Regions from separate parts of the Pseudoalteromonas apostichopi genome, predicted to be linked through region 2. Evidence: predicted binding sites of a transcription regulator. Region 2 holds the regulator's gene; the other holds the start of a gene.

Region 1 (15,021 bases), 1.8 Mb from region 2:
AAACCTGCACGGCTTATCGAAGAAATAGAATCTATTAAAGATAAAATCGATCCTTTAGTATGGGAAAGTATTGATACTATTCGTAAAGTTGGCAATATCGGTGCCCATATGGAAAAAGACATAAACTTAATGGTTGAAGTTGATCCTGAAGAGGCTGAACTATTGCTAGGTCTAATCGAGATGTTATTGAAAGAGTGGTATGTACTTAGAGAAGAACGAAAAAGAAGGCTTGAGAGAATTGTACAAGTAGGAGTAGAAAAACAACTTGAAAAACGTAGTAAGCATTAACAAATCATTGCAGCGGCCAAGCCGCTGAATGATCGTTACTGCAATAGAGGTTAATAGTGTAAGTCTGTTTGATGACGCTATGAATGTTGCTGGTATTTTGTTTTAAAGCTTTACGCAGCTCATTTTGATTGCACATTATATCTAACCAAAATAAACAACATCAGACCACGAAGTCACAGTAAACACTATCGCTATATAGTATGTTCTTACCTTATTAGGGGGGTCAAATCATCCCAGCAATATCTATTAATCTTGTACGATAATATTAAATTAAGTAATGTGAGATTTGGGAAAGAGTGTGGCTTATGTAAGAAGGATAATACAAATATAATACAAAAATAATACAAATTAGCAGTTGCTAATATATGAAATAAAATGATTTATATCATTGATATAAAAGGGGAAAAGATGGTCGGCATAGCAGGATTTGAACCTGCGACCCCTGACACCCCATGACAGTGCGCTACCAAGCTGCGCTATATGCCGACGTTGCAAGCCATAGTACGGCTTTTTTTATAAAAATCAATATCAGCGCAGTTCGATTGCCTGTTTATTGTTCAGGCAATCGGTATTAAATCAATGGGCTAGTGGTTAATCTAGCCAATCGTTGATCGTTTTGTACATAAAGTCGCGTATTAATGGTTGAGCATCGGCGTTAGGGTGGAGGTTATCGTTTTGCATAAGCTCAGGACGGCCTGCAATATTAAGCATGAAAAAAGGCATGAGCTCAGAATCTGTTTCATCAGCAATAGTTTTAAAGCTATCGGTGAAAAGTTTGGTATAACGCGGACCATAGTTTGGTGGAATTTGTACTTCCATTATGGCGGTTTTCGCCCCAATTTGTTGGCTTTTCGCTATTAAATCACGTAGGTTAGTTTGCAGGCGTTTAATAGGGAAACCACGTAAACCATCGTTTCCGCCAAGCTCAATAAGCACATGAGTGGGTTCAAATTCACTTAGTAACGCGTCGAGTCGTCTTAAGGCGCCGCCGGTAGTTTCACCACTAATACTAGCGTTTACTAAATATACAGATTGGTCTTTTTCATCGTACTTATCTTGTAACAATTTAACCCAGCCTTGTTCTTGTTTAAGGCCGTATGCGGCGCTTAAACTGTCACCTAAAATTAAAATTGTGTTGTCAGCTGCTGCCGTAAGTGGTTTGATTACTAACAGTAAAACGAATATAAAACGTAGGATTGGATGCATCATATGTCAGCGCTTTCTCAATTAAACATCATTCAAGTTAAAGGACTTTCTAAAACGGTCACCACGGTTGAGGGCAACCTGACCATCCTCAGTGACATCAGCTTTAATGTCAAGTCGGGTGACTCAGTTGCAGTAGTGGGCACCTCTGGTTCGGGTAAGTCTACTTTATTAAGTTTGTTAGCCGGACTTGACCAATCAACTAGCGGCAGTATTTATTTAGATGGTGCTGCTTTGCACGAATTAGGCGAAGAAGCACGCGCGGCACTTCGCGCCGAAAAAGTGGGGTTTGTGTTTCAGTCTTTCATGCTTGTACAAAGCTTAACAGCACTTGAAAACGTGATGCTACCGGCTGAACTTGCCGGTAGTAAAGACGCGAAACAGCAAGCGCTTGAGCTACTTGAAAAAGTAGGTTTAAGTCACCGTGTTGGCCATTACCCATCGCAATTATCTGGCGGTGAGCAGCAGCGTGTAGCTATTGCGCGTGCATTTATTGGTACACCGAAAATCTTATTTGCCGATGAACCATCAGCGAACCTTGATAGCAAAAACGGTAAATTAATTGAGTCATTATTATTTGAATTAAATAAAGAGCACGGCACGACACTTATTTTAGTAACGCATGATGAGCAGCTTGCACAAAAGTGTCAGCAAATTTTACACATTGAAGCAGGGCAGTTAGTAACTGTAAAAGAAAGCGAAGGAGTGCAAGCGAATGTGGGCTAAATTAGCACTAAAACTGTTTTCACGTGAGTTTAAACGCGGTGAGTTAACAGTGATCAGTGCAGCAATTGCCTTAGCTGTTCTCACTGTTTTAACACTGTCTATGGTTACCGACCGAATTGGTCAAAGTATTGAAGAAAAAAGCAGTGCCTTTATTGCTGCTGATCGCGTTTTAGCAAGTAACCATGCTTTACCTGCCGAGTTTTTAGAAAAAGCCAACCAAGAAAACTTACGTACCGCTAAAATAACCTATTTCGATACCATGTTATTTGCTGGTGACGAAATGCAGCTTGGCTCGGTGAAAGCGGTATCAAACACCTATCCGTTAAAAGGCGAGTTAAAAGTAAAAACTAGCCTGACTGATCAACCACAAGTAACTGCTGATATCCCAAGTCGTGGTGAAGTGTGGTTAAGTGAATCAGTGTTTTATGCGTTAAACATTAAAGTGGGCGATAAAGTAGAGCTTGGCGCTGCTACGTTTACTGCTAGTCATGTTGTAGCCGAAGAGCCTGATGCACCGTTTAATGTGTTTTCAAGCAGCCAGCGAATCTTAATTAATGAAGCAGACATAGCTGTTACAGAGGTAATTCAGCCGGGTAGTCGAGTGTTTTATCGTCAGCTTTATGCTGGCAGCAAAGACAATTTAGATACCTTCTATGCGTGGTTAAAACCACAAATGAAAGAAAACCAGCGTTGGTATGGTGTTAAAGACCGCCAGTCTCCTATTTCTAATAGTTTAAATCGTGCCGAGAGTTATCTATTGCTAGCTGGTTTACTTGGCATTATTTTAGCCGCTGTTGCTATTGCGGTATCGGCAAAACGGTATTGTGAGCGTCAATATGACCCGGTTGCCATGATGAAAACGCTGGGCGGAAGCCGCGCTATGATACGTAAAATCTATTTACTTCACTTGAGCCTTGTTTGTTCAATGTCGGTCATAGTTGGTTTACTGATTGGTTATGGCTTACAAGCAGTTGCAACAGATTATTTAGCACAAACCATGGGCACAGCACCACCAAGTGCATCTGCTAAACCTTGGATTATTGCTATTAGCACCGGCGTGATTTGTGCGGTAATGTTTTCTATTAAACCACTACTCGATTTATTTGATATTCCTCCGCTGCGCGTGCTGCGCCGTAATTTAGGCGACCGTTTATTGGTTAGTAAAGTACACTTGGCTATGTCGGCGCTTACTGTGTTTTTACTCATGTGGTTGTTTAGTAATAACATCAAAATAAGTGCCATTTTGTTTCTTTCAACTGCATTTTTAATTGCGGTGTTATTTGCTTTATCAAAGGTTATTTTTGGCGGTGGTCGCAAACTCGGTTTAAGCCCAGGTAATAGTTGGTCATTGGCGATAGCATCAATTCAAAAGCGTGCCAACGTTAATGCCGTACAATTAATTAGCTTTGCATTGGCTATAAAATTGTTACTGTTTTTAATTGTATTGAAGAACGACATGATCTCGGATTGGCAGTCACAGCTTCCAGAAAATGCACCTAATTCATTTTTAGTGAACATTACTGAGCAAGAACTAGAACCTATTACTAGTTTCTTAGCGCAAAATGATATGCCAACGTCTGATTTTTACCCTGTTGTTCGTGGCCGTGTAAACGCCGTTAATGGTGAGCTGGTTGCCCGCGAAGTATCGCAAGAAGATAACGAAAAGAAAGACGAAGAAGCTCGCTCTGGCATTGGCCGTGAGCTAAATCTAACTTGGCGCAAGGACTTGCCAAATCAAAACGAGCTTATCGACGGTGCATGGTTTAGTGAAAACTCAGTGGCTGAGGCATCGGTTGAAGAGTCTATGCTTAAACGCTTAGATGTAAAAATAGGTGATACGCTTACTTTCTTAATAGGTGCACAGTCTTTCGATGCAAAAATTACCAGTGTTCGAAAAGTTAACTGGACGACACTCAAACCTAACTTCTTTATTATTTTAAGTCCTGATGTGCTAGCCAGTTTTCCTGCTACTTATATTTCATCGGTGAATGTAAAAGCGGATAAAAAACGCGAATTTAATGAGTTAATGCGTCAATACCCAACAGTGAATGTGATTGATGTTGAGAGCTTTATTAAACAGATTCGATCAACAATAGAGCAAGTATCGTTAGCGATTGGTTTTGTACTAGCAATTGTCGTTGCCTGTGGAGCTTTAGTGCTTATTTCACAAGTACAAGCAAGTTTGGGTGAGCGTATGCAAGAGATTGTCATCTTAAGAACTTTAGGTGCTAAAGGGCGTTTAATTAAAAATGCCACCTTATATGAGTTTTTATTATTAGGGGTTACGGCAGGCTTAGTCGCTGCCATTGTCAGTGATATTGCTTTATTAATTGTACAAAAACAGATGTTCGAATTAGCAGGTAAATTCCATCCTCATATTTGGCTTATTGGCCCAGCAGTAGGAGGCCTATTTGTGGCGTGTTTGGGTTATTTGATGATAGCGCGCACAATGCGAAAAAATACCCAAGGCTTATTACGCTCACTGGCATAAGATTCTAACTAAAAACGCGTTTATAAAATGCTCGCAATTGCGGGCATTTTTTATGAATTGCAATTGGTTACTGGTAATTTATACAGTGCTCTGGCATTATTAACACAGATAATAATGATAATAGATGGGTCAGTTAGTTGGCGATTATTTTAGGGATTGATCCTGGTTCACGATTAACAGGGTACGGCGTGATTGCTCACCAAGGTGCTAAGTTCACTTATTTAGGAAGTGGTTGCATAAAATTGGCAGATCACGATTTTCCTGTTCGTTTAAAAATGATTTACCAAGGGATCAGTCAATTGGTAGAGCAATTCTCCCCAGACAGCTTTGCTATCGAAAAAGTGTTTATGGCACATAACCCTGATTCGGCACTAAAACTTGGTCAAGCTCGTGGCGCTGCCATTGTTGGCGCTTCAATGGCTGAGCTGCCAGTTTATGAATATTCAGCAAGGCAAATCAAGCAAGCTGTTGTGGGTAATGGCGGAGCCGATAAGTCTCAAGTACAACATATGGTAAAGAATATTTTAAAGCTGCCAGGCACTCCTCAAGCCGATGCCGCTGACGCTCTAGCAATTGCTATATGTCATGCACACTCAGAACAAAATTTAATTAAACTTGCGGGCAGTGCGAGCAAAACCGTAAGAGGACGATTAAGGAAGTAATATGATTGGTCGATTAAATGGCTTACTTGTTGAAAAACAGCCGCCAGAAATTCTTATTGAAGTAAGTGGTGTAGGCTACGAAGTACAAATGCCTATGACCTGCTTTTATGATTTACCCGCAGTAGGTGAGCAAGCGATTATTTATACCCATTTTGTGGTACGTGAAGATGCCCAGCTATTATTTGGTTTTAACAATAAAACAGAGCGCGCTTTATTTAGAGAGCTATTAAAGGCTAATGGCGTAGGACCAAAATTAGGACTTGCGATTTTATCGGGTATGTCAGCACAGCAATTTGTAAGTTGTGTAAACAATGAAGATGCAACCACACTGGTTAAACTTCCGGGGGTTGGTAAAAAAACTGCTGAGCGCTTAGTACTCGAAATGAAAGACAGACTGAAAGATTGGGGTAATGACTTATTTACACCATTTAGCGATAATGCCGTCATTGAGCCTGCAAGTGATGATACCCTAGTGGCAAATAATGCTGCCGATGATGCAGTTTCTGCACTTGTGGCGTTAGGTTATAAGCTACCGCAAGCACAAAAAGCGGTGAAAGCAGTGAACAAACCAGATATGACGACAGAGGTTCTAATTAAAGAAGCTCTAAAATCAATGTTGTGAGTAAACCATGATAGAAGCAGATCGCTTAATAGATGCGAGTGAACAAAGTAACGAAGACAGTGTTGATCGTGCCATACGGCCAAAACTGTTAACAGATTACACTGGCCAGCCGCATGTTAAGCAACAAATGGAAATATTTATCGAGGCGGCTCGCCATCGTGGCGAAGCCCTGGATCACCTATTAATATTTGGTCCACCGGGTCTTGGTAAAACCACACTTGCAAACATTGTTGCCAACGAGCTTAACGTTAATATTAAAACAACGTCAGGGCCAGTACTCGAAAAAGCTGGCGATTTAGCTGCTCTTTTAACTAACCTTGAAGAAGGTGACGTACTGTTTATTGACGAAATTCACCGCTTGAGCCCGCAGGTCGAAGAGATTTTGTATCCAGCAATGGAAGACTATCAGCTGGATATTATGATCGGTGAGGGCCCAGCCGCACGTTCAATTAAACTTGATTTACCGCCATTTACTTTAATAGGTGCGACAACCCGTGCAGGTTCACTCACCTCACCACTGAGAGACCGTTTTGGCATAGTGCAGCGTTTAGAATTTTATTCGGTTGAAGATTTATCAAAAATAGTTGCTCGTTCAGCAAGATTTTTAGATTTAACTATGTGCAATGAAGGAGCCACAGAAATAGCCAAGCGCTCACGTGGCACACCGCGAATAGCGAACCGTTTGTTACGCCGTGTTCGTGATTACACGCAAGTTAAATCTGACGGTAAAGTTAACGCATCGGTTGCAGAGCAAGCCCTCGATATGATTGATGTCGATAAAAGCGGTTTTGACTACATGGATAGAAAATACCTATTAGCTATTATCGAAAAATTTATGGGCGGCCCAGTTGGCCTTGATAACCTTGCAGCTGCAATAGGCGAAGAAAAAGAAACGATAGAAGATGTAATAGAACCGTTTTTAATTCAACAAGGCTTTATACAACGTACCCCGCGCGGACGACTTGTATCAGACATCGCTTACTTGCACTTTGGACTAACCCCAGATAAATAACAAAACTCAGGTTAGTTACAAAAGCTTTAAGTTATAAGTATTAAGCAGCTCGAGAGGGCTGCTTTTTAATAGAGATAAGTTGACTTTTTAAATGGCAATATAGATTTTACCGCATACCGCATACCGCATACCGCATACCGCATACCGCATACCGCATACCGCATACCGCATACCGCATACCGCATACCGCATACCGCATACCGCATACCGCATACCGCATACCGGCAAGAGTCATCTAACACCTGTAATTCACATGCTGTTAAGTTTTTGATAGGTATTCTCGTTGACGTTTGCGCAGGCAAAAAAAAGCCCGCATAAGGATGCGGGCAAACAACAAGTTGAAGGAAGTAATTCAGGGAACTACGGTCTACTAAAAGAAGGTTTTATCCTGATTTCAGTAAACCTAGAGCAATACGAAACTTCATATTGCTAAAAACGGAGCTTAATGAAAGAAACTTTCATGAGGTTGCTAGCTCGGTATAGGTAAATAATACGCAATGATGGATTTTTCTTCAAACTAGAAAAATTTAATTTTCAGATTAAAAAAACTAATGTGAGCAAAAAATTCTATTGTTTTCTTTTTGTTCGCTTTGTGGTTATTTTCTCTTTAACTGCATGAATAGAGTGGTTTTTATAAAATTCATATTCTGTATTCAGGATTAGTTTAAGTATTCTGTAGTAGATTTGCAAAAGTACTTTTGGGTGTTTATGCGTAATTTATGAATAAACGTCGTGTTTTCGATTGTTTTGGTTGCTTTTAAGCGTCACTCTAGTGACTTATTATTAAGGTAAAAATATGCATAAAAGTATTTGTAAAATTCAATCTGGCTAAAAAATAACTAAGCAAATTGCTTTTTACCGTTATTTGCCGCTAATTCACAGCAAGAGCGTTGTCAGTTCATAATTGACTAGATACACTAGTTGTAACTTTTGGCCATGTTTGTGGTCAATAAATACAAGTGTAAAAAATATAACAAATTACATAGAAATCTATTTTTAGGAGTTTAACGTGGGATCAGGGCTTAACTTTTTAGATCTTATTCTAGAAGCCAGTGTACTTGTCCAGCTAGTAATGTTGGCATTAGTCGGCATGTCGGTAATGTCATGGGCAATTATTTTTCAACGTAAAAAAGCGATTTCTGATGCACTTAATGGCGCTAAGCGCTTTGAGCAAAAGTTTTGGTCAGGAATAGACTTAAGTAAATTATATAATGAAGTTTCAGCTCGTCCTGGTGGCGCATCAGGTGTTGAAGCATTATTCGTTGCCGGTTTTAAGGAGTTTGCACGACATAAGAAAAATTCACCGCAAAGTGCAAGCATCGTAATGGAAGGCACACATCGTTCAATGCGTGTTGCGTTGTCACGCGAAGTTGAAAAACTAGAATCAAGTTTATCGTTTTTAGCGACAGTGGGTTCAATTAGTCCTTATATCGGCCTTTTTGGTACGGTGTGGGGTATCATGAACGCATTCATTGCATTAGGTGAAGTTAAGCAAGCAACTTTACAAATGGTTGCGCCGGGTATCGCCGAAGCACTTATCGCAACAGCGATGGGTTTATTCGCAGCAATCCCTGCAGTTATTGCGTACAACCGTTTTGCAAATAAAGTAGAAAAGCTTGAAGGTAATTACATTAACTTCATGGAAGAGTTCGCCAATATTTTACACCGCCAAGCAGCTGCGCAAATAGAGGCTAAAGCGAATGTATCAGCGTAAGAAACGTCGCCCAGTAGGTGAGATAAATGTAGTTCCTTACATTGATGTAATGTTGGTACTACTTATTATATTTATGGCAACTGCACCACTGATTACTCATGGTGTAAAAGTGGACTTGCCGAAAATGGAAGAATCGGATCTTGTAGATACCAAAGATACACCACCTATCATTGCATCAATTGATGCTGAAGGTAAGTACTATGTAAGTATCGGCACTGATCCAGAAGCTCCTATGGAAGCAATTGATGTAGCTGCTGTTATAAAATTACAACTTCAGAAAAACCCCGATACTCCGGTTATGATAAAAGGTTCTGGTCGTGTTTCTTATCAAGAAGTGTTGCTGTTAATGGACTTTTTGAAAAATGCCGGTGTGCCTTCTGTGGGTCTTATGACTGAGTCATTTGAGGGTTAGTATGCGTGAATCAGTAATAAAGTCGCTTCTATTGCACCTTGGTATTATTGTTTTCTTAGTCGTATCAGCGAACTTTCATATGCCAGCTCCTAAGGTAATGGAAGTGACATTGAATCCGGCTATGCCTGAACCAGAAAAAGCGGTTTCTGCAGTAACGGTTGATCAACAAAAGGTTGAGCAGAAAATTGCTGAACTTAAAAAGCAAGAAGAAGCAAAAAAACAAGCCGAAGCAAAGCGAATTCGAGATCTTGAACGTCGTGCAAATGACGCACGTAAGCAACGCGAAGCTGAAGACCGTCGTCTTAAAAAGTTAGAGCAACAACGCCGAGCGAAAGAGAAAGAAAAAGCAGAAGCTGAAGCACAAGCGAAGAAAGCACGTGAAATACAAGAGAAAGAACGTGCCAAAGCTAAGCAAGCTGAAAAGCAAAAGCAAGAAGCTGAAGCCGCAGCAAAAGCCGCAGCTGAAAAACGTAAAGCTGAAGAAGAGGCGTTAAAGAAAGCGGAAGCAGAGCGCAAGCGTAAAGCTGCTGAAGCTGAAGCTGAGCGTAAACGTAAAGAAGCTGAAGCAGAGCGTAAACGTCAGCAGGCATTGCAAGAACAAATGCTGCAAGAGCAGTTAGCTGCTGAGCAGGCTGCACGAAATAAAATACGTCAGCAACAAGTCTTGAGTGAAGTTGATAAATATAAAGCGTTAATTATGGCGCGTATTCAACAAACTTTACTTATTGATGAAAAAATGAAGAATAAGCAATGTCGCGTTAATATTCGCCTTGGTTTTAACGGGTTAGTAACTCAAGTAAAATCACTTGGTGGTGATAAATTAGTGTGTGAAGCTGCTCTTCGTGCTGTCCGTATGGCCGATACACTACCAGTTTCGCCTGATAAAGATGTTTTCGAGCAACTGAAAAATATTAACTTAACAATTAAGCCAGAATTCTAAAGGAATGATATGTTCAACCAGATAAAAACAGCATGTTTTATTGTATTACTGGGCTTTCATGGCATTGCCAGTGCTGCACTAGAAATTGTTATCACTGAAGGTATTGATGGAGCACGCCCAATAGCGGTTGTTCCATTTAAATACCAGGGCGTTGGTCCCATCCCTGAAAAATTGAGCACCGTTATTGCAGCTGATTTGATGCGTAGTGGTAAATTTAAACCTATTGATGTGACAAATATGCCTCAATTACCCGGCAAAGATGCTGATGTAGATTATGGTGCATGGGTCAATCAAGGTGTTGAAGCGGTACTTGTTGGTCAAGTTGAGCAACAACCGGGTGGACGTTACTTAGTAAAATATGAGCTTATCGATGTGATCCGTGGTCAAATTACAGGCGGCGAAACGCAAATGATGAGTAATGGTCAATTAGTGAAGAGCCAAGACCATGTATTAGATGCTCGTGAGAGTGTTATATCTGAAACAGGGTTTCGCCGTTATGCGCACCGTATTAGCGATGTAGTTTACGAAGCGCTTACGGGTGAAAAAGGTGCGTTTTTAACAAAAATTGCTTACGTTATTGTACGTGATAATGAACCGAAGCCTTATCAACTCGTTGTTGCTGACTATGATGGCTACAATGAGCAAGTATTGCTTCGTTCTAAAGAGCCACTTATGTCCCCAGCTTGGTCACCAGATGGTACTAAGCTTGCGTATGTAACCTTTGAAAATCGTCAAAGCCAAATTTACATTCAAGATTTGTATACGGGCAAACGTGAGTTAATCACAAGCCATCCAGGTATTAATGGTGCACCACAGTTTTCACCTGATGGAAAAAAACTATTATTAGTACTTTCAAAAGACCGTAACGGTGCAACAGAAGTCTATGTTTTAGACCTTGCAACTCGCAAAGAAAAGCGTTTAACAAATCATCGTAGTATCGATACAGAGCCTTCTTGGTACCCAAATGGGCAAGATATCGTGTTTACGTCTGAAAGGGGTGGTAATGCCCAGATTTATAAGTTAAATTTGCAAACTGGTAGAGCAAAACGTATGACGTTTGATGGTGATATGAATTTAGCAGGTTCGATTTCACCAGACGGAAAAGAATTAGTGATGGTGAATCGTACTAACGGTCAATACCATCTTGCTAAAAAAGAGCTAGCTACAGGTGCGTTTCAAGTATTAACAAGAACTCGCCTAGATGAATCGCCGAGTATCGCTCCAAACGGTTCGATGATTATCTACAGCACGCTTCATAATAATAAACAGGTGTTGGCGTTAGTGTCTATGGACGGTCGCTTTAAAGCTCGCTTACCTGTGCTAGATGGACAAGTTAAGGCGCCAGCTTGGTCGCCTTATTTACAGTAATTTTACTGGTTTACTCAATATAGGAATCAATTCAATGCAACTTAATAAAACTTTAAAAGGCCTGCTTATTGCTGTGCCAGTGATGACATTAGCGGCGTGTAGCTCTTCTTCAGGTGTTGATGAGGGTGCTGCAAACCAATCTAACCAAGGTATGGTTGAGCAATCAAACACTGATACTGTTGAAGTTGCAACGCTTACTCCAGAGCAACAAGCTGAAGAAGCACTTCGTGAAAAGTACGAAGCGTTACGTCAAGAGCAAATCATCTACTTTGGTTTTGATAACGCAAAAATCCAAAGCAAATACGCGGAGCTTTTACAAGCACACGCAGAATTCTTAGTACAAAACCCATCAGTTAAAGTACTAATCGAAGGTCACGCTGATGAGCGCGGTACGCCTGAGTACAACATCGCACTTGGTGAGCATCGTGGTCAAGCAGTAGAAAAATACCTACAAAGCTTAGGTGTTTCTGCTAGCCAAATGTCAGTAGTGAGCTATGGTGAAGAGAAGCCAATGGTTAAGTCTCGCACTGAAGAAGCGTTCGCGAAGAATCGTCGCGCAGTATTAGTTTACTAATAAAGAGTCATTATGAAGCCGAAAATTATTTTGGCAGCAATGATCTTAAGCGGGAGCACCCAGTTATGGGCTGCTCCCGCTCCTGTTTCAGAAGCTGCAAGCTCGCAATCGAGCATTGAAAAGCGTTTAATCGCATTAGAAAACATGATGAAGTCACGTAATTTATTGCAAGCTGAGCTTCAGCAACAGCTCAATATCTTACAAGACGAAGTGAGCCAAGTTCGTGGTATTACTGAAGAGCAAAGTTACAAGCTTGAAAAAGTACTTCAGCGTCAGCGTGAGCTTTATCAAGAGATTGAAAACCGAGTCAGCCAAGCTTATAGCCAGCCCGCTGCCGCACAAACTCAACCTACTAACTCTTATACGGATGTAGGTGCATCACAGGCAATTAGTTCAGATTTATCTGAAAATGAAGCCTATGAGCGTGCAGTGGCGTTAATAATGAAAGATAAACGTTATGAGCAAGCAATTCCGGAGTTCCAAACATTCTTAACTACTTACCCTAATTCAGTATATGCATCTAATGCACATTATTGGTTAGGTCAGCTATTAACAATTCAAAACGATCAAGCAGGTGCGACTGAGCATTTCAAAGTAGTTGTGAATGAATACCCTAATTCTAATAAACGCCCAGATGCGATGTTAAAGTTAGGAAACTTATTAGCGGAGCAAGGTTTAGGCGAACAAGCCCTTAAAACCTTTAATGATTTAATTAATCAGTACCCAAGTACCACCGCTGCAAAATTAGCCACAGAACGTCTGTCGCAAATGTAGTTTTGACCTGATTAGACTGCTTTTTGACATAAGCGGTCTAAAATTAGGCAACTAGACATAAAAACTTAAAAAAAGAGATATTTTCTGTTGCACTCAGCATTTAAATAAGTATTATAAGCGCCCGCAGCAGGCGATTGGTAACAACAGCCGAAATGCGGAAAAAAGAGCGGGTCATTAGCTCAGTTGGTAGAGCAGTGGACTTTTAATCCATTGGTCGATGGTTCAAGTCCATCATGACCCACCATTCTTTCAGAATGGTAATCTTTAATCGACGGATTTACGTATAGCTTTTAAAAGCATTAGAGCGGGTCATTAGCTCAGTTGGTAGAGCAGTGGACTTTTAATCCATTGGTCGATGGTTCAAGTCCATCATGACCCACCATTCTTTGAATGGTTTTCTATCGGCGGATTTACGTAGCTTTTATAAGCATCAGAGCGGGTCATTAGCTCAGTTGGTAGAGCAGTGGACTTTTAATCCATTGGTCGATGGTTCAAGTCCATCATGACCCACCATTCTTTGAATGGCTTTATATCGGCGGATTTACGTAGCTTTTTATAAGCGTCAGAGCGGGTCATTAGCTCAGTTGGTAGAGCAGTGGACTTTTAATCCATTGGTCGATGGTTCAAGTCCATCATGACCCACCATTCTTTTTGAATGGTCTCATATCGGCGGATTTACGCAGCTTTTATAAGCATCAGAGCGGGTCATTAGCTCAGTTGGTAGAGCAGTGGACTTTTAATCCATTGGTCGATGGTTCAAGTCCATCATGACCCACCATTCTTTTTGAATGGTCTTATATCGGCGGATTTACGCAGCTTTTTATAAGCAACAGAGCGGGTCATTAGCTCAGTTGGTAGAGCAGTGGACTTTTAATCCATTGGTCGATGGTTCAAGTCCATCATGACCCACCATTCTTCGAATGGTTCTATATCGGCGGATCTACGCACCTTAATATCCAGAGCGGGTCATTAGCTCAGTTGGTAGAGCAGTGGACTTTTAATCCATTGGTCGATGGTTCAAGTCCATCATGACCCACCATTCTTTTTGAATGGTCTCAAATCGGCGGATTTACGCATCTTAATATCCAGAGCGGGTCATTAGCTCAGTTGGTAGAGCAGTGGACTTTTAATCCATTGGTCGATGGTTCAAGTCCATCATGACCCACCATTCCTGATTTATCTTTTCTTTCTAAGTTATCCTTTATTTATCTTAACAGCACACAGCAAGACTGTTCTTTAGCTTAAGATTCTCGTATAATTCGCGCCATGAATGCACTGTGGACTAAGTGGTCGAGAAATGAGTCTAGCTGAACAAATTATGCCTGAAGATTATATCTTCCCTCCAAAGCCAGCTCCGTTATCAAAAGACGAGCAAGCTGAGTATAAGGCACGTATCAAACAATTATTAAAAGACAAGAACGCGGTTCTTGTTGCCCATTATTACACTGATCCTGAAATTCAAGCACTAGCTGAAGAAACAGGCGGTTGTGTTGCCGACTCGCTAGAAATGGCGCGTTTTGGCGCTAAGCACGACGCAGATGTAATTGTGGTAGCCGGTGTTCGCTTTATGGGCGAAACAGCAAAAATCCTAACGCCAAATAAAACAGTTGTTATGCCAACGCTTGCTGCAACTTGTTCATTAGACGTAGGTTGCCCAATTGAAGAATTCTCAGCGTTTTGTGATCAGCACCCTGATCGCAAGGTAGTAGTGTATGCAAATACATCAACAGCTGTGAAAGCCCGTGCAGATTGGATTGTTACTTCTTCATGTGCTCTAGAAATCGTTGAGTACCTTGATGAGCAAGGCGAAAAAATCATTTGGGGTCCAGATAAACACTTAGGTTCTTACATTCAAAAGAACACAGGTGCAGACATGATCATGTGGAATGGCGCCTGTATCGTTCATGACGAGTTTAAAACCAAAGCACTTAAGGATATGAAAGCCTTACACCCAGATGCGGCTGTATTGGTTCACCCAGAGTCTCCTGCGGAGATTGTAGCCTTAGCTGATGCGGTTGGCTCAACAAGCCAACTAATCAAAGCAGCGCAAACTATGGACAACAAAAAGTTCATCGTAGCGACTGACCGAGGCATTTTCTACAAAATGCAGCAGTTATGCCCAGAGAAAGAGTTCTTTGAAGCACCAACAGCCGGTGAAGGCGCAACCTGTAAAAGCTGTGCACATTGCCCGTGGATGGCAATGAACGGCTTAAAAGCGATTGAAGAAGCACTGAC
Region 2 (15,021 bases):
TATAGTGCCAGTATTTTATTCAAAGACGCACTTCACCTGATCACTGTCGGCACCATTGGCTTGATGATAATTGCCATGATGGTGCGTGTATCTCATGGCCATACTGGCAGGGCACTGCAAGTCCCTACGTTTATTAGTATGGCATTCGTATTGATTGCTTTCGCTGCCATTGTACGCTCGGTACTTCCTCCTTTTTTAGGTCACCATCTTACATGGCAGTTAAGTGCTTTGTTGTGGGTTGTTGGCTTTAGCTTATTTTTATTTCATTGTGCGCCCATCTTAGTGAATCGTCGTGTTGATGGTCGCCGCGGTTAAACTCTCTAATAGGAAAAACTATGTTATCTGAAAAAACGATCCAGATTGTTAAAAGTACTTTGCCGTTGCTTGCAGAAGCAGGACCTCAAGTTACTGAGTATTTTTATGATCGTATGTTTAGCTACAATCCAGAGCTTAGAAATATTTTTAATATGACTCACCAGCAATCAGGTACTCAACAATTTGCGTTGTTTAATGCCTTGGCTGCCTATGCTGCAAATATTGATAATTTGGCAGTATTGAAAGGTACGCTTGCGCGTATTAACCATAAACACACCAGTTACCATATTTTGCCAGAACATTACCCCATTGTTGGTGGGCATTTGATTGCAACTTTAAAAGAGTTACTGCCTGAGCAATTTACGCCTGAGGTCGAGTATGCTTGGCGTGAAGCCTATTCCCTATTGGCTGATGTATGTATCAACGAGGAGATGGCGTTATATCAAAAAAACAAAAAGGCAACGGGCGGCTGGTTTGGTACCCGCACTTTCACGATTACAGAAAAACGTATGGAATCTGCGCAAATTTGTAGTTTTACATTAACGCCTACTGATGCAAAGCCTGTTGTAGCGTATTTACCGGGTCAATATTTAGGGATTAAAGTAACGCCAGCGAAGAGTGATTTAACTCAAGTTAGGCAATACTCTTTATCGCAGCAAAGTAATGGCCGCAATTATCGCATTAGCGTGAAAAAAGAAGGTTTAGTGTCTAATTATTTACACAGTTTAAGTGAGGGTGATGAAGTAGAAATTTATCCACCCGCAGGCGATTTTGTGCTTCGTGAAATTGATTCCCCTATTGTGCTAATTTCGGCGGGTGTTGGTCAAACTCCATTGATGGCGATGCTTGAAACATTATTGAGCAATCAACATAGCAAGCCAATCCATTACTTGCATGCTTGTGATAGTCAAACGCAGTTTGCCTTTAAAGAGTATTTATTTAAGCAACAGCAAGCGCACGCTTCATTACATTGTGTTACCTGGTTTAAGGATGGCAAGGGAGGGGACTTTGCGGGCTTAATGGATGTAAATCACATTGCTGATAACTTACCAATTAGCGAGGCTGACTTTTACCTATGTGGTCCAATCGCATTTATGGCAATGATAAAAGAGCAGCTGCTAAGTTTAGGGGTTGCAAGTGAACGAATTCATTATGAGGTGTTTGGACCTCACCAAACGCTATAATGAAAAAAGGCGCAGCTTTTGCTGCGCCTTTTGTTAGTTTACTTTGCACTCTACATTAGGTAGTGGAATACGTAGCTCTTTTTTAGGGTAGTAAAGTAGGCATTGCTCACCTGATTTTTGTAAAACAAATTTCTCAGAAGGAATTGCATGAGCGCCCATAATAGGGAGGCCATCCGGCCCTTTGTTGGTGCCGTGATCAATCAATAGCTCTGAACTTTTAGTAAATACATTGTCGGCTAGTGTGACGATAGCACCACCTTTGGCGGATTGAATAGCCTGCTGTAACTCCGTAATCACACCTGGATTTACGCGAACAAGCGTAGCATCTTGCGGTTGCTCCGCTTGGGTACTTTTACAGCCCGCTAAGCTTGCCAGTAAAGTGCAGGTTAATAACAGTGTTTTATTCATTATTACCTTCCTTCGCTGGTAGCGGACGGGTTAAATCCATATTATTTTTGTAAAGCGGCTGCTTAATTGTAAGTGGTAGCCCTGTTTCTTGAATTGCTTGTGATGTAAAGCTTGGTTGCTTAGCACTTGAGGACTCCACCACAATTGGGCAGGTATTATTTTCAATGTGATAAAGCGCGGTTGCTAATAAGCTCTCTTCGCTATCACCTAGTTTGTGATCAAAGTCATCTGTAACCTCGCAGCCTTTTATGTCCGCATCAAACTGGGGGGAAGGTGTTGGTTTAAATCCATCGGCGTATTCCCCAAAGCCTTTATAGTTTGCGCCTGAAAATTGGATTGTATAATAAGTGGTTGCGCAGTTATGTGTTGGTGTAAAACCATAGGGTTTCCCGCAGGTGGTGCCACCGATTAAGATTACCTCCGCATCAATGCCTTTTAAACCATTAATAAACGCCTCAGATGCAGAGCAGGTGTTATCGGTACTTAACACATACACTTTTGATAAATTTAGATCTGGCAGACTATTACCCGTTGTTCTGTAGGTAGAGTAATCAATTTCAAGGTCGATAAATGGATATGGATCATCTTGCGGCTGTTTGTCGTTTTGAATCGTTTGATAGTAATAGAAATCATCGGTATTAGCAGGACCCGCAACCATATATGCAAGCTGCGATGAAAGCGCTAATAAACCGCCGCCGTTATATCTAAAATCGATAACCAACTCATCAATATTATCAGCTTTGAACTTATTCACAGCACTTATCAGTTCAGGTTGAGCAATGCTGATAAAGCTATTAAATTGCATATACCCAACTTTTGTACCGTTCTCAGTTGTTAAGGTATCAACATTCTGAACGGGCGTTTGAGCAATATTACCGGCTACTAGAGTAAAGGATTTTTCAGTACCATCATTACTGCGTACAACAAAGTTATGGGCGTCACCGGCCGTAGGCCCAAATAGCGCTTCATTTAAAATATCTACGCCTTGTTGGGTATTAGTGTCAATACTAACGTCGTCAACCATTAAAATAGTATCACCGCGTTGTAACCCTGCATTTGCAGCAGGTGAGTCATCCTCTAAATAGGCAACACGTAGCTCTCGTGGCGGAACATTACTGATAAATACCCAGTTAATTCCATAACCTGAAACAACCCCAGATTGAGCTTCTTTAAAATACTCTTCAGTAGGTCTGCTAAAATGAAAGTTATCTTTAAAAGAACCCGAGTCCGTCGTTTCGAATGTTTTTAACTGGTCGAAATAAGCGGCGACAGAGCTGAAATTATCAGGATTGTTGTCTTCTATTTCGTCGTACCAAAGGTAGGTTTCGTCACTCCATGAACGTAACCACATCTTCTCGGTAAACTCAGAGCCAGCAGTATCTGGGTAAGGCTGATTATTGTTATAAGGATCATTGCCTGTTCGTGGTACGGCGCATTGATCTTTAAATTCACTTGATGGCTCAAAAACACCAGCGGTCCAAGTGGGTTCTGAACTTGTTGGTGGCGGGTTTGTTGTGTTGTTATTGCTCGAAGAGCCACCGCCGCCACCGCAGCCAGATAGAGACGCGCCTGAGACTGCTAAAAATATTGCTAAGGCGAGTTTATTATTGTTAAACATATTTGCTTCCTTTCCGATAGTATTTCTTAAAAATTAGCAATTACTGTATCTGAAAGCAATAAATTGTAGCGCCTCAAATGTAAATGAATGTGCTTTTAGTTATAAAGACTTACGGTTACTAATTTCAGCTACTTTGAGCTTCTGCCATGACTCAAATAGCTTACGTTGTTTGTTAGATATTTTTAAGCCATAGGTTTTTTGCATATAAAAGTAGGTATCGGCTATTTGCTTTCTTGCATAAATCGGTGGCTCAAATACACGTTGCTTAAAATCGATTTTTACTGGGCAAGCTCCATAACTGGCACTAGATGTTGCGACTATTCCGTAGCGAAAATTAGAACGGTCTGCATTGATCTCGCCAATAGCTGGAGCGAGGTTATTTATGTCGGCTTCCATTTGACGAAATTTTTCACTGACCTTAATGCAGTTTTTACGTCCGCCATCCTGCCAGCATTGTAATTGATGACCAAACTCCCACGCAGGTACTATATGCTCCCATTCTATTCTTTTTGCTCGAGCGTTTTCGTTTCCTGAGCGGGTAATGGCGTTTCTTGGAATATAACCACAAGCTTCAGGGTCTGGTACAAGCTTTTTACCTTGGCGCTTTATATCGCAGCCACAATATAAGCTTTTACTATTGCTCGGTAGATTCTTAATTAAGTGCTTTTTTGCACTGTAAAAGCTCGAAAATTGTTTAGCGGATACAGGGAAAGTAAAAATTAAACAAAGGGTTAAATATAGAAATAAACGCATATCCATCACATCAGTGAACTACAGGAGCAGCCATTTTAGAGCTACTATTCTAAAAAGGAAAAGTTTTTCAACTCAGCTATAGTTGTTAGGCCGTTTTATTAGAGGAATTACAACTATGTTATTAGGTGCCTTTTCTGTAAGTTTAAATGTGAAAGATATCCATGCTTCAAAGCAGTTTTATGAAAAACTAGGCTTTAAAGAATTTGCCGGCGAAATCGAGCAGCATTGGTTAATAATGAAAAATGGTGAACATTTAATAGGTTTGTTTCAAGGCATGTTTGATAAAACCATGCTGACCTTTAACCCAGGCTGGGATCAAAATGCTGAGGCACTTGTAGAGTTTGCCACTTTTGAGCAATTAGCCGCGCATTTTCAGCAACAAGGGTTAGAAATACAAAAAGCCGGTGACGCGAGTTTTATTATCACCGACCCAGATGGCAACCCTATTTTGATTGACCAGCACGTTTAGCAGGCTTTTTACGTTTTAAGCGAATGTTCTGTAGCAATAAAATAATCCCCGTAATACAAAACAGTACGCTGGTGGCCGAAAAGCTAATTAGAAGTGGGTTATTAAAGTTTTCGCGCTCATCATAATCCATGATGTGTAGCATCCAGAAAAAGTCGAAAATGCGCCATAGGGAGCTGCGCACTGTAATGACTTTACCGGTTTGGCTATCTAAATATAAGGTTGTTGTCAGCCAATCATCAAAACTCACTTGCCAAACATTGGCCTTGTGAGCCACTTCTCTTGGTCCTTTGGTTAACAGCTGTGCTTGCGTGATATTTGCGTTAATAAGTAAGTGAGTTCTCGCGTTTTCAATTATTTGTGCTTTATTCGGCGCAGGCATTTTATCACCTGTTCTGCCATCAAAATTAAAGGAGCCGCTCGGTGCCGTGACTTCTATGATTGGCGACTCTAAAAAGTGGCTGTACTTGATACTTTCAATTTGTTCAAATTGTGCCGTTATTTTATCGATAGAAGCAGAGTAGTCTGACACTAAGAAAGGGTTACTTAGACTGCGATTTGCTAGATGTTTTCCATGCACTTTTTCAAGCGGCAATGAACTCATTACAAGCCCACCTAATAGCCAAAAAAAGATCTGCAAAGCAAGTAAATAGCCTAGCCATTTATGCCCTTTACGAGCATATTTGAACATGCGTTTATTCATTACCACCCCGTTATTATTGTTATATGGGCGCTATTTTAGGTTGTTTAGCTGTATTGCCAATGCGGCAAAATGTCGCATTAACTGTATTCTAGATTTGGTATATATACAAAACTGAGTTAAAGTTTCAGTCGATATCAATAGAGGATAAAAACGAGAGTATGTCGGAAATTCAATTTTTAAATGTAGATCTGGAGCTTGAATCAAAGCACGATATTAGTGCGCTTGTTGCTGATTTGAAGAAAAACGCTATGGTTTTACATTATGACCAAGATGAATACCGTCAACTTGCACGCATTGAAGCAACTGCAGATATCAGCTCTCCAGACAAAGCGATTAACCAGCTTTGCGAATTAATTGAATCTTGCTCGCGCAATGCATTAAAGCAGTGGTTATCTTGTTCAAAACGTACATTTGATTTAGGTTTTGAATCGGGTAACTCGCCAAAGTGCTTTAACCAACCCCTGCATGCAGATACCTTGTTACGTATCTCAGCAATTGGCGCAGGGATTGAAATTACTATTTATCCAGTCGAAAAGTAAACTGAATTTAGCGCTCTACGACTGCTGCGGTCATTCTTGATACGCAGCACAGCTCCCCAGCAGCATTGGTAATTTTGATATCCCAAACAGAGGTGCGCTTACCTAAATGAAGTGGTCTGGCCGTTGCCGTTAATGTCCCTTTTCGAGACGCTTTTATGTGGTTGGCATTAATCTCTTGACCAACAGCATAGAATTTATTGAAATCAATCACAAAGTTAGCTGCATAGCTTGCCACTGTTTCTGCTAACACAACGTTTGCTCCGCCATGAACCATGCCCATAGGGTTATGGTGTTCAGGAATTGCAGGCATGGTGGCCACTAAATAATCATCGCCAATTTCAGTCACCTCAATACCCATCGTTTTCATTAAAGTGCCTTGCCCGGTTACTCCTTGTTCCAAGTCTTTACATTGCTCCAGCGTGATTGGATGGTGCCAAATACTCATTGTGTTTCCTTAACATGCGAATTAAAGCTAATACCTTATGGCATCTTTCATTGCGGTTCAATGTTAGTTTTGTAGCAATATGATGGAGTTAATTTAAATTTGCGATTTTCAAATAACTGTATATACTCACAGTTAAATGTACTGTATGGAAAACCAGTTGTATGCGCCCATTAACTAAACGCCAATCGCAAATCTTAGAACTAATTAAAGTCTTTATTAAAGATACAGGCATGCCGCCAACACGCGCTGAAATAGCTCAAACATTGGGTTTTAAAAGTGCCAACGCCGCTGAAGAACATCTAAAAGCACTGGCAAAAAAAGGCATGATCAAAATGAAGCCTGGAGCGAGTCGTGGTATTCAGTTGATTGAAGAAGATGAACCTGAGCAGTTAGGTTTACCTTTGATTGGCCGTGTTGCAGCTGGTGAGCCAATTTTGGCTCAGGAGCATGTCGAAAGTCATTGCCAAGTTGACCCTACGTTATTTAAACCAGCCGCTGACTTTTTACTACGTGTAAATGGCATGAGTATGAAAGATATTGGTATTATGGACGGTGACTTGCTTGCAGTACATAGAACGCAAGTTGCTGAAAATGGGCAAGTTGTTGTAGCTCGAGTTGATGAAGATGTAACTGTTAAGCGGCTAGAAAAAGCAGGTCGGAAAGTACTTTTACACGCTGAAAACGAAGAGTTCTCACCTATTGAGGTTGACCTTGAGCATGAATCTTTCAATATTGAAGGGTTAGCTGTAGGAGTCATTCGTAACGCTGACTGGATGTAGTTGTCCCTTATTTGGTGCGCTAAATTGACTCAATTTGGTGCGCCATTGTGATTTTGCCACTTAATTAGGATTTGTGAATCCTTACTCTTTATTTAAAGCCTTATATGGCGCAGTTTTCCTCTCTTTTTGTATATTCTTCGTAAACCATAACATTAAATAACGCGCTGATTATAGTTGTTATTTCTGCACCAAAATAAACATTTATTATCACTAAAACTTGCTTATTGGTCATTTTTTAACTAATTGGTTAAAGCAATGTATTAACACCTGATTAATAAAAAGACACAAAAATGTGCGAGGTGTTAGACAGGGGGCCAGTATCATAAGTGAGTTAAAATGATACGTAGTCGCTCTGAACAATAAAAAAAACGAATGGGCACCTTGCTGTATCGCCTTTTCGCTTTGCGTCTTGCAATAGCATCTAAAGGAGCCGTCACATGGGTAAACTGCGTTACGCCTTGTGGCTTATATTGGTTGCACTCCCAGAAATTGTATTGGCAAATAGTCAATACAATATGCGAAAAGGGGTGACTGATATAAGTAATAATGTTTATGAGTTACACATGACGATATTTATTATCTGTTGTGTAATCGGCATCATCGTATTTGCGGTGATGTTTTGGGCTTTAATACACCACCGTAAATCTAAAGGGGCCAAGCCTGCCCAATTTCATGAAAGTACAAAAGTTGAAATACTTTGGACTGCCATTCCATTTGTCATCTTAATAGCCATGGCTGTGCCTGCCACAAAAACTCTCATTGCTATGGAAGATGCCTCTAAAGCTGATATCACAATTAAAGTGACAGGCTCGCAATGGAAGTGGCATTACGAATATATGGGTGAAGATATAGCCTATTACTCAATCCTATCTACACCAAAAGATCAAATAGACAATCAGGCAGAAAAAACGGAGCATTATTTGCTTGAGGTAGATAAACCGCTAGTGCTTCCTATCAATAAAAAAGTCCGCTTTTTAATGACCTCAGACGATGTTATCCATTCGTGGTGGGTTCCTGATTTTGCAGTTAAAAAGGACGCAAACCCTGGATTTATCAATGAAGCGTGGACACGTATTAACGAACCAGGTGTTTACCGTGGTCAATGTGCAGAACTATGCGGTAAAGATCATGGTTTTATGCCTGTTGTGGTGAAAGCCTTACCTGAAGATGAATTTGCTAATTGGCTTGCAGATGCTAAGGAAGAAAAGGCTAATGCAGCAGCCGCTGATGCTGCTTTGCTTGATCAAACATTACCTAAAGAAGAGCTTATGGTCTTAGGTGAGCAAGTGTATATGGCAAGTTGTGCTGCATGTCACCAGCCTACTGGTATGGGCTTACCAGGCGTGTTTCCTGCACTTAAAGGCAGTCCCATTGTATTAGGTGATGTAAAAGATCACATAGATATCGTGTTACATGGCCGCCCTGGTACGGCGATGCAAGCGTTTGATAAGCAGCTTTCAATTAAGCAACTTGCTGCGGTTATTACCTATAAGCGAAATGCATGGGGTAATGATACCGGCGATGTGATCCAACCGAGTCAAATTCAAGCCGCGATTGATGCAGCAGCGGAGGCGAAATAATGAGTAACGTTATTAATGAGCAAGCAACTGGGCATGCGCATCACGATCATCATCATCCTGCTAAAGGTTTTAAGCGTTGGCTTTACACCACCAATCATAAAGACATCGGGAGTTTATACCTGATTTTTTCTCTTACCATGTTCTTGATTGGTGGAGCGATGGCTATGGTGATCCGCGCTGAACTATTTCAGCCAGGATTACAGTTAGTTGATCCGCACTTTTTTAACCAAATGACCACGGTACATGGTTTGATCATGGTATTTGGCGCCGTTATGCCCGCATTTACTGGGCTTGCTAACTGGATGGTGCCTATGATGATTGGTGCACCTGATATGGCACTGCCACGCATGAACAACTGGAGCTTTTGGATATTACCTTTCGCATTTTTAATCCTGTTGGCTTCGTTACTGATGCCAGGTGGTGGTCCTGCGTTTGGCTGGACATTCTACGCACCACTCTCCACCACTTATAGTAACGATAACACTGCACTGTTTGTATTTGCCATACATATCATGGGTATTAGCTCAATTATGGGGGCGATTAACGTTATCGTGACTATCGTCAATCTAAGAGCGCCGGGTATGACTTGGATGAAGCTTCCGCTATTTGTTTGGACTTGGTTAATCACAGCATTCTTATTGATCGCTGTTATGCCTGTTTTAGCTGGGGCTGTCACTATGGTGCTGACAGATAAATACTTTGCAACAAGCTTTTTTGATGCAGCCGGTGGTGGTGATCCTGTGATGTTCCAGCACATTTTCTGGTTCTTCGGTCACCCCGAAGTGTACATCATGATTTTGCCAGCCTTTGGGATTATTTCGACTATTGTGCCGACCTTCTCACGCAAAAAGTTATTTGGCTATGCTTCTATGGTGTATGCAACCTCATCCATTGCGCTGCTGAGCTTCATCGTTTGGGCACATCATATGTTTACCACAGGCATGCCTGTAGCCGGCGAGTTGTTTTTCATGTACGCCACAATGCTCATTTCTGTGCCAACGGGCGTTAAAGTGTTTAACTGGGTAGCCACCATGTGGCGCGGTTCAATTAGCTTTGAAATTCCGATGATGTTTGCCATCGCCTTTATTGTGTTATTCACATTAGGTGGTTTCTCTGGCTTGATGCTTGCCATTACACCGGCAGATTTCCAGTATCACGATACCTATTTTGTGGTGGCACACTTCCATTATGTGCTCGTGACAGGAGCCGTGTTCTCAATTATGGCGGGAGCCTATTATTGGTTACCGAAATGGACTGGCAACATGTACAACGAAACGCTGGCGAAATGGCATTTCTGGCTATCGCTAATCAGTGTCAACGTGCTGTTCTTCCCTATGCACTTTGTTGGCCTTGCCGGTATGCCGCGTCGTATTCCTGACTATGCTCTGCAATTCGCTGACTTTAACGCCATTATCAGTATTGGTGGTTTTGCATTTGGCTTATCGCAACTGTTGTTTGTGTTGGTGGTATTTAAATGTGCTCGAGGTGGTGAGAAAGCGCCAGCCAAAGTATGGGATGGAGCTGAAGGTTTAGAGTGGGAAGTTGATTCTCCAGCGCCTTATCACACTTTTGAAACACCGCCGGAGATTAAGTAATGAACCATGCACCTTTGCTAAAAAAACTGCTGATTACATGCTTGCTCATGTTCGCATTTGCTTTTGCAATGGTGCCGCTTTACGACGTGTTTTGCGACGTTACAGGGTTGAATGGTAAGCCATCATTAGAAAAAGCGAACGCGAGTGAATCAATAAATACACAGCGTCAAGTTGATGTCAGCTTTACGACTCACGCTCAAAGCGGCGCGCCATTTAAGGTGCAGTCTGAGCAATACAGCGTGGCGGTACAACCTGGTGCCATGCGTGAAGTTAAATTCTCAGCAAAAAATACCAGTAATGAAGACAAAGTCATGCAAGCAATTCCATCGGTATCACCGGGAAAAGCGGCAAAGTATTTACATAAAATCGCCTGTTTTTGCTTTGATCAGCAGCCAATGAAAGCCGGTGAAGAAATGGAATTTACCTTGTTGTTTTATGTTGATACTGAGTTACCCGACGATGTTGAGGAACTGACATTGTCGTATACCGTGTTTGATATTAGCGGGCATGTTGTGGCTAAAAACGATTAAAAGCCGCCAAGCTAATTGCTAATTGGGAGCAAACAAAATGAATCAAAACTACGAAAAATACTATGTTCCAGCACAAAGCCCTTGGCCAATAGTGGGCGCCATCGCGATGTTTTTAATTGCTGTCGGTGCTGGTTTAACTGTGATGCAAGTCAGTGGTGAAGGCAGTAATGGCCAGTATGTATTGTATCTTGGCATTGCCATATTAATTTATATGGTTTTTAGTTGGTTTAAAAACGTTATTGAAGAGTCTCATAAAGGGCTTTACTCAGCACAAATGGACCGCTCATTCCGACAAGGTATGAGCTGGTTTATATTCTCTGAGGTCATGTTTTTTATGGCATTTTTTGGCGCTCTTTTTTACGCTCGAATGATTTCAGTGCCTTGGCTTGGGGGCGCTGGTAATAATGCCATGACCAACGAAGTACTCTGGCCAACCTTTGAAGCTGTATGGCCGCTGTTAACCACGCCATCGGGCGAGACAACACAGGCTATGGGCTGGCAAGGTCTCCCCCTGATCAATACGCTTATTCTACTTACCTCTTCGGTCACAATTCACTTTGCTCATGTTGCTATGGAAAATAATAAACGCGGCGCTCTTAAGGTATTTTTATCTTTAACCGTGCTGTTAGGTGTGATTTTCCTTGGCTTACAAGTTTACGAGTATATGCATGCTTATCGTGATTTAGGGTTAACCCTTGATGCGGGTGTTTATGGGAATACCTTTTTCTTGTTAACGGGCTTTCACGGTATGCACGTGACATTAGGAACCATCATTTTATTCGTGGTTTTGCTAAGAATTTTTAAAGGTCACTTTACGAGTGAAAAGCATTTTGCCTTTCAAGCGGCTGCTTGGTATTGGCACTTTGTTGATGTGGTGTGGTTGTGTTTATTTGTATTTGTGTACGTGCTGTAGCTTTGTGAAGCGGCGAGGGGTTGGTGTGAATAAAGCCCAATTTCATTGCGGCAATAATGAGGATCAGCACAATACCTGAAAACAGCACTCGACGACCTAGGTAATGCGACATAGGTTTCGAGTGCTCTTTTGCTGACATCATCACAAACAGCGCTCTAAATAGGTTGAACAGAATATAAAGTAATAACAAAACAATAATGATTTTAATCATATTAGGTAATCCAAATGCAGTTAATTTTATGGCGTAAACAAAAGCTTAGCTCAATTATCGCAATTTGCGTTGTGATACTAGCAGTGCTTATTTGTTTACGACTAAGCGTTTGGCAATACCAACGAGGCGAGCAAAAACAGCAGCAACTAAGCCAGTTGGCCGTTTCGAAAGAACAAGGAATTTTGAGCTGGCAAGCGCTGCAAAGTCTACCTACAGAGCTAAATAAAACGGGTTTGCAAGTTAAGGTCTCTGGCGAGGTAAATAAACAACAGTACTGGCTGCTTGATAATCAAATCTATCAGGGACAAGTGGGCTATGACTTACTTGTAGCTATGACTATTGCAGGTGAAACCGCACCTTTAATTGTTAACTTTGGTTGGCTAAAAGCCCCTACAAACCGGAGCCAATTGCCAACAGTTGTGTGGCCAGAATCAACACGTTTTACGGCCACAGTGCAATTGAAACAAGGCAACTTGCAAGGTTTTACGCTTGCCGATGAGATTGGTGCAGAACAAGGGTGGCCAAAGCGAATTCAAGGTATTGATTTAGCAATTTTGAGTACTCAATTAGCAATGCCCTTACAAGGCTTTATTGGTTATCGCAATGAAGCTGATGGTATCGCAACTCCGCATTATCAGAGTGTCGTGATGGGGCCAGATAAACATTACGCCTATGCCGTACAGTGGTTATTAATTGGCTTAGCTTGTGTGGTTATTGCTTATTTTGCGATGAGAAGGAGAGGTTATGAAAATAAACCCGCTTAGTTTATTCGTTTTATGCTGTTTTGTGCCGCTGGCACTTGCTTATGCAGCATTGAAGCTTGAGTGGTTACCAAGTGGTTCGAGTAATCATGGTGAGCTTTTAAGTGAAGAAGTTAAATTAGCTGATTGGCAACAAGGTGAGCCCAAACAATGGACTATTGCGCTTAATTATCCAAAGGAGTGCAATGAAGTATGTGAAAACCAATTAGCAAGCCTAGATAACCTATACGTCGCTTTAGGTAAAAATCAGCAAAAAGTGGATGTGGCGGTACTGACAAATCAACAGCAGATATCGGCAAACTGGCGTCAATTGGTGGTAAGTCCAGCGCTCAAAGCGGGAGATTTATATTTGGTTGATCACATGGGCTTAGTGGTTTTGCATTACCCCTACAAGGCTGAGCCTGAACAAAACAGACTTATTCAAAAAGGCTTACTTAAAGACTTAAAAAAACTACTTAACTACGCGCGTTCAAGTTAAACCTCATCAAGGGGATAAAGATGTATAAAAATTATAAATATTTAGTCTTAATTACGGTTTTCTTCTCTATCTTGGTTGTTGGGCTTGGTGCTTATACACGGCTGAGTGATGCTGGGCTTGGCTGTCCAGACTGGCCTGGTTGCTATGGGTTTTTAACTGTGCCAAAACATGAAACTGCTCTGTTACATGTTGAACAAAACTACCCTGATATGATGTTTGAGGCAGCAAAAGCTTGGAAAGAGATGATCCATCGCTATTTTGCTGGTGCCCTTGGCCTATTAATTTTAGCTTTGTTTGTTTTTGCATGGTTAAAACGCCAATATCCAAATACGCCGGTTAAATTGCCACTGGCACTATTACTACTGGTGATCTTCCAAGCCGCATTGGGCATGTGGACTGTGACTATGAACTTACAGCCTTTGGTTGTAATGGGACATTTACTTGGCGGTTTTAGTATTTTGTCGTTGGTGTTTTTATTGTATCTACGCTTAAAAACGAAACCCGTAGCGAGTAATGATAGCGGTGCAAAGCCATACTATCGTCTAGCGCTTGTGGGTTTGGTGGTACTAATACTGCAAATTGCGTTGGGTGGCTGGCTTGCTGCAAATTATGCCGCTCCGCATTGTAATGGCTTACCGCTTTGTAGCTACGGACAACCGTTTTCTTTGAAGAGCGTTTTTCAACTGCCGCTCGAGCACAGTACCTATGAATATGGTGTGTTATCGCAGCAAGCGCGTATGTCAATTCACTTACTGCATCGTATTTGGGCGTTGGTTACTTGTGTGGTGTTAGCACTGATCATGTGGCGCATATATTCAAGATGTTACTCTCGAAAAATTAAGCACTGCACAGTCACCGTATTAATCGCTTTGCTGTGCCAAATCTGTTTAGGCCTAGCTGTTGTGCATTGGCACTTCCCATTAAGTGTTGCGCTTGCGCACAATCTAATGGCCGCACTACTACTGCTTAGCATGGTAAGACTATGCTTCCATTTGAAAATAAGAACCTAGGAGGCTGTGATGGCAATATTACTAAGCACAGAAAAATCATTATTTAGCCAAAGCTCAGAGTTACTTAAAGATTACTTAGCTATCAGTAAATTTAAAGTAGTTGCCATGCTTGTACTAACTGCTTGGGTTGGTTTGGCATTGGCTCCCGATGTTGGGCGTGGAGTGTTTGTACAGCTTGCAAGTTTGCTTGGTATTGGTTTGTTATCGGCCGCTGCTGCTGTAATCAATCATGTTGTTGATAGTGAAATCGACAGTAAAATGGCACGTACACGTCATCGCCCTGTGGCAAAAGGGCGCCTAAGCAAACAGCATGCTTTGAGCTTTGCGGCGACCATCGGTGTGCTAGGTTTTGTTATGCTTATGGTGTGGGCAAATACATTAACGGCAATCCTTACTTTGTTTGCACTCGTTGGTTATGCATTTATTTATACTTCGTTTTTAAAGCGCGCGACACCTCAAAATATTGTTATTGGGGGGTTAGCTGGTGCGATGCCGCCGCTTTTAGGGTGGGTTTCTGAAACGGGCCATATGGCTGCTGCGCCATGGTTATTAGTGATGATTATATTTACTTGGACTCCACCACACTTTTGGGCATTAGCAATTGCGCGTAAAAGTGACTATGAGCGTGCAAAAATTCCTATGCTGCCTGTTACTCACGGTATTGAATTTTGTAAAACCTGTGTTGTTGGTTATAGCATTTTGCTAGCTTTGGTATGTGTACTGCCTTATCTAA

The links. Region 2 encodes LexA, which represses DNA repair genes until DNA is damaged. Its sites were predicted from a motif close to TACTGTATNNNNATACAGTA; they were not measured.
Region 1: ruvC (crossover junction endodeoxyribonuclease RuvC) is a predicted target of LexA. The motif match lies at 4,777-4,796, and genes of this name have one in related genera.

The regions. Positions count from the first base shown of each region.
Region 1 covers NZ_AP028065.1:3,242,161-3,257,181, forward strand. The annotation lists gene QUE86_RS14650 (DUF4145 domain-containing protein) at 1-288, shown strand, start outside; tRNA gene QUE86_RS14655 (tRNA-Pro) at 698-774, opposite strand; gene QUE86_RS14660 (arylesterase) at 880-1,497, opposite strand; gene QUE86_RS14665 (ABC transporter ATP-binding protein) at 1,498-2,217, shown strand; gene QUE86_RS14670 (ABC transporter permease) at 2,207-4,708, shown strand; gene ruvC (crossover junction endodeoxyribonuclease RuvC) at 4,846-5,370, shown strand; gene ruvA (Holliday junction branch migration protein RuvA) at 5,372-5,992, shown strand; gene ruvB (Holliday junction branch migration DNA helicase RuvB) at 6,000-7,004, shown strand; gene tolQ (protein TolQ) at 8,014-8,718, shown strand; gene tolR (protein TolR) at 8,705-9,130, shown strand; gene tolA (cell envelope integrity protein TolA) at 9,132-10,070, shown strand; gene tolB (Tol-Pal system beta propeller repeat protein TolB) at 10,080-11,438, shown strand; gene pal (peptidoglycan-associated lipoprotein Pal) at 11,473-12,012, shown strand; gene ybgF (tol-pal system protein YbgF) at 12,025-12,786, shown strand; tRNA gene QUE86_RS14720 (tRNA-Lys) at 12,955-13,030, shown strand; tRNA gene QUE86_RS14725 (tRNA-Lys) at 13,093-13,168, shown strand; tRNA gene QUE86_RS14730 (tRNA-Lys) at 13,224-13,299, shown strand; tRNA gene QUE86_RS14735 (tRNA-Lys) at 13,356-13,431, shown strand; tRNA gene QUE86_RS14740 (tRNA-Lys) at 13,489-13,564, shown strand; tRNA gene QUE86_RS14745 (tRNA-Lys) at 13,623-13,698, shown strand; tRNA gene QUE86_RS14750 (tRNA-Lys) at 13,750-13,825, shown strand; tRNA gene QUE86_RS14755 (tRNA-Lys) at 13,879-13,954, shown strand; gene nadA (quinolinate synthase NadA) at 14,084-15,021, shown strand, end outside.
Region 2 covers NZ_AP028065.1:1,460,368-1,475,388, reverse strand. The annotation lists gene QUE86_RS06590 (NnrS family protein) at 1-315, shown strand, start outside; gene hmpA (NO-inducible flavohemoprotein) at 336-1,499, shown strand; gene QUE86_RS06580 (hypothetical protein) at 1,533-1,907, opposite strand; gene QUE86_RS06575 (S41 family peptidase) at 1,900-3,525, opposite strand; gene QUE86_RS06570 (endonuclease) at 3,625-4,284, opposite strand; gene QUE86_RS06565 (VOC family protein) at 4,394-4,747, shown strand; gene QUE86_RS06560 (hypothetical protein) at 4,722-5,447, opposite strand; gene QUE86_RS06555 (hypothetical protein) at 5,606-5,986, shown strand; gene QUE86_RS06550 (PaaI family thioesterase) at 5,994-6,431, opposite strand; gene lexA (transcriptional repressor LexA) at 6,593-7,210, shown strand; gene coxB (cytochrome c oxidase subunit II) at 7,648-8,790, shown strand; gene ctaD (cytochrome c oxidase subunit I) at 8,790-10,385, shown strand; gene QUE86_RS06530 (cytochrome c oxidase assembly protein) at 10,385-10,915, shown strand; gene QUE86_RS06525 (cytochrome c oxidase subunit 3) at 10,953-11,828, shown strand; gene QUE86_RS20030 (DUF2909 domain-containing protein) at 11,728-12,039, opposite strand; gene QUE86_RS06515 (SURF1 family protein) at 12,054-12,803, shown strand; gene QUE86_RS06510 (redox-active disulfide-containing membrane protein) at 12,784-13,278, shown strand; gene QUE86_RS06505 (COX15/CtaA family protein) at 13,299-14,288, shown strand; gene cyoE (heme o synthase) at 14,298-15,021, shown strand, end outside.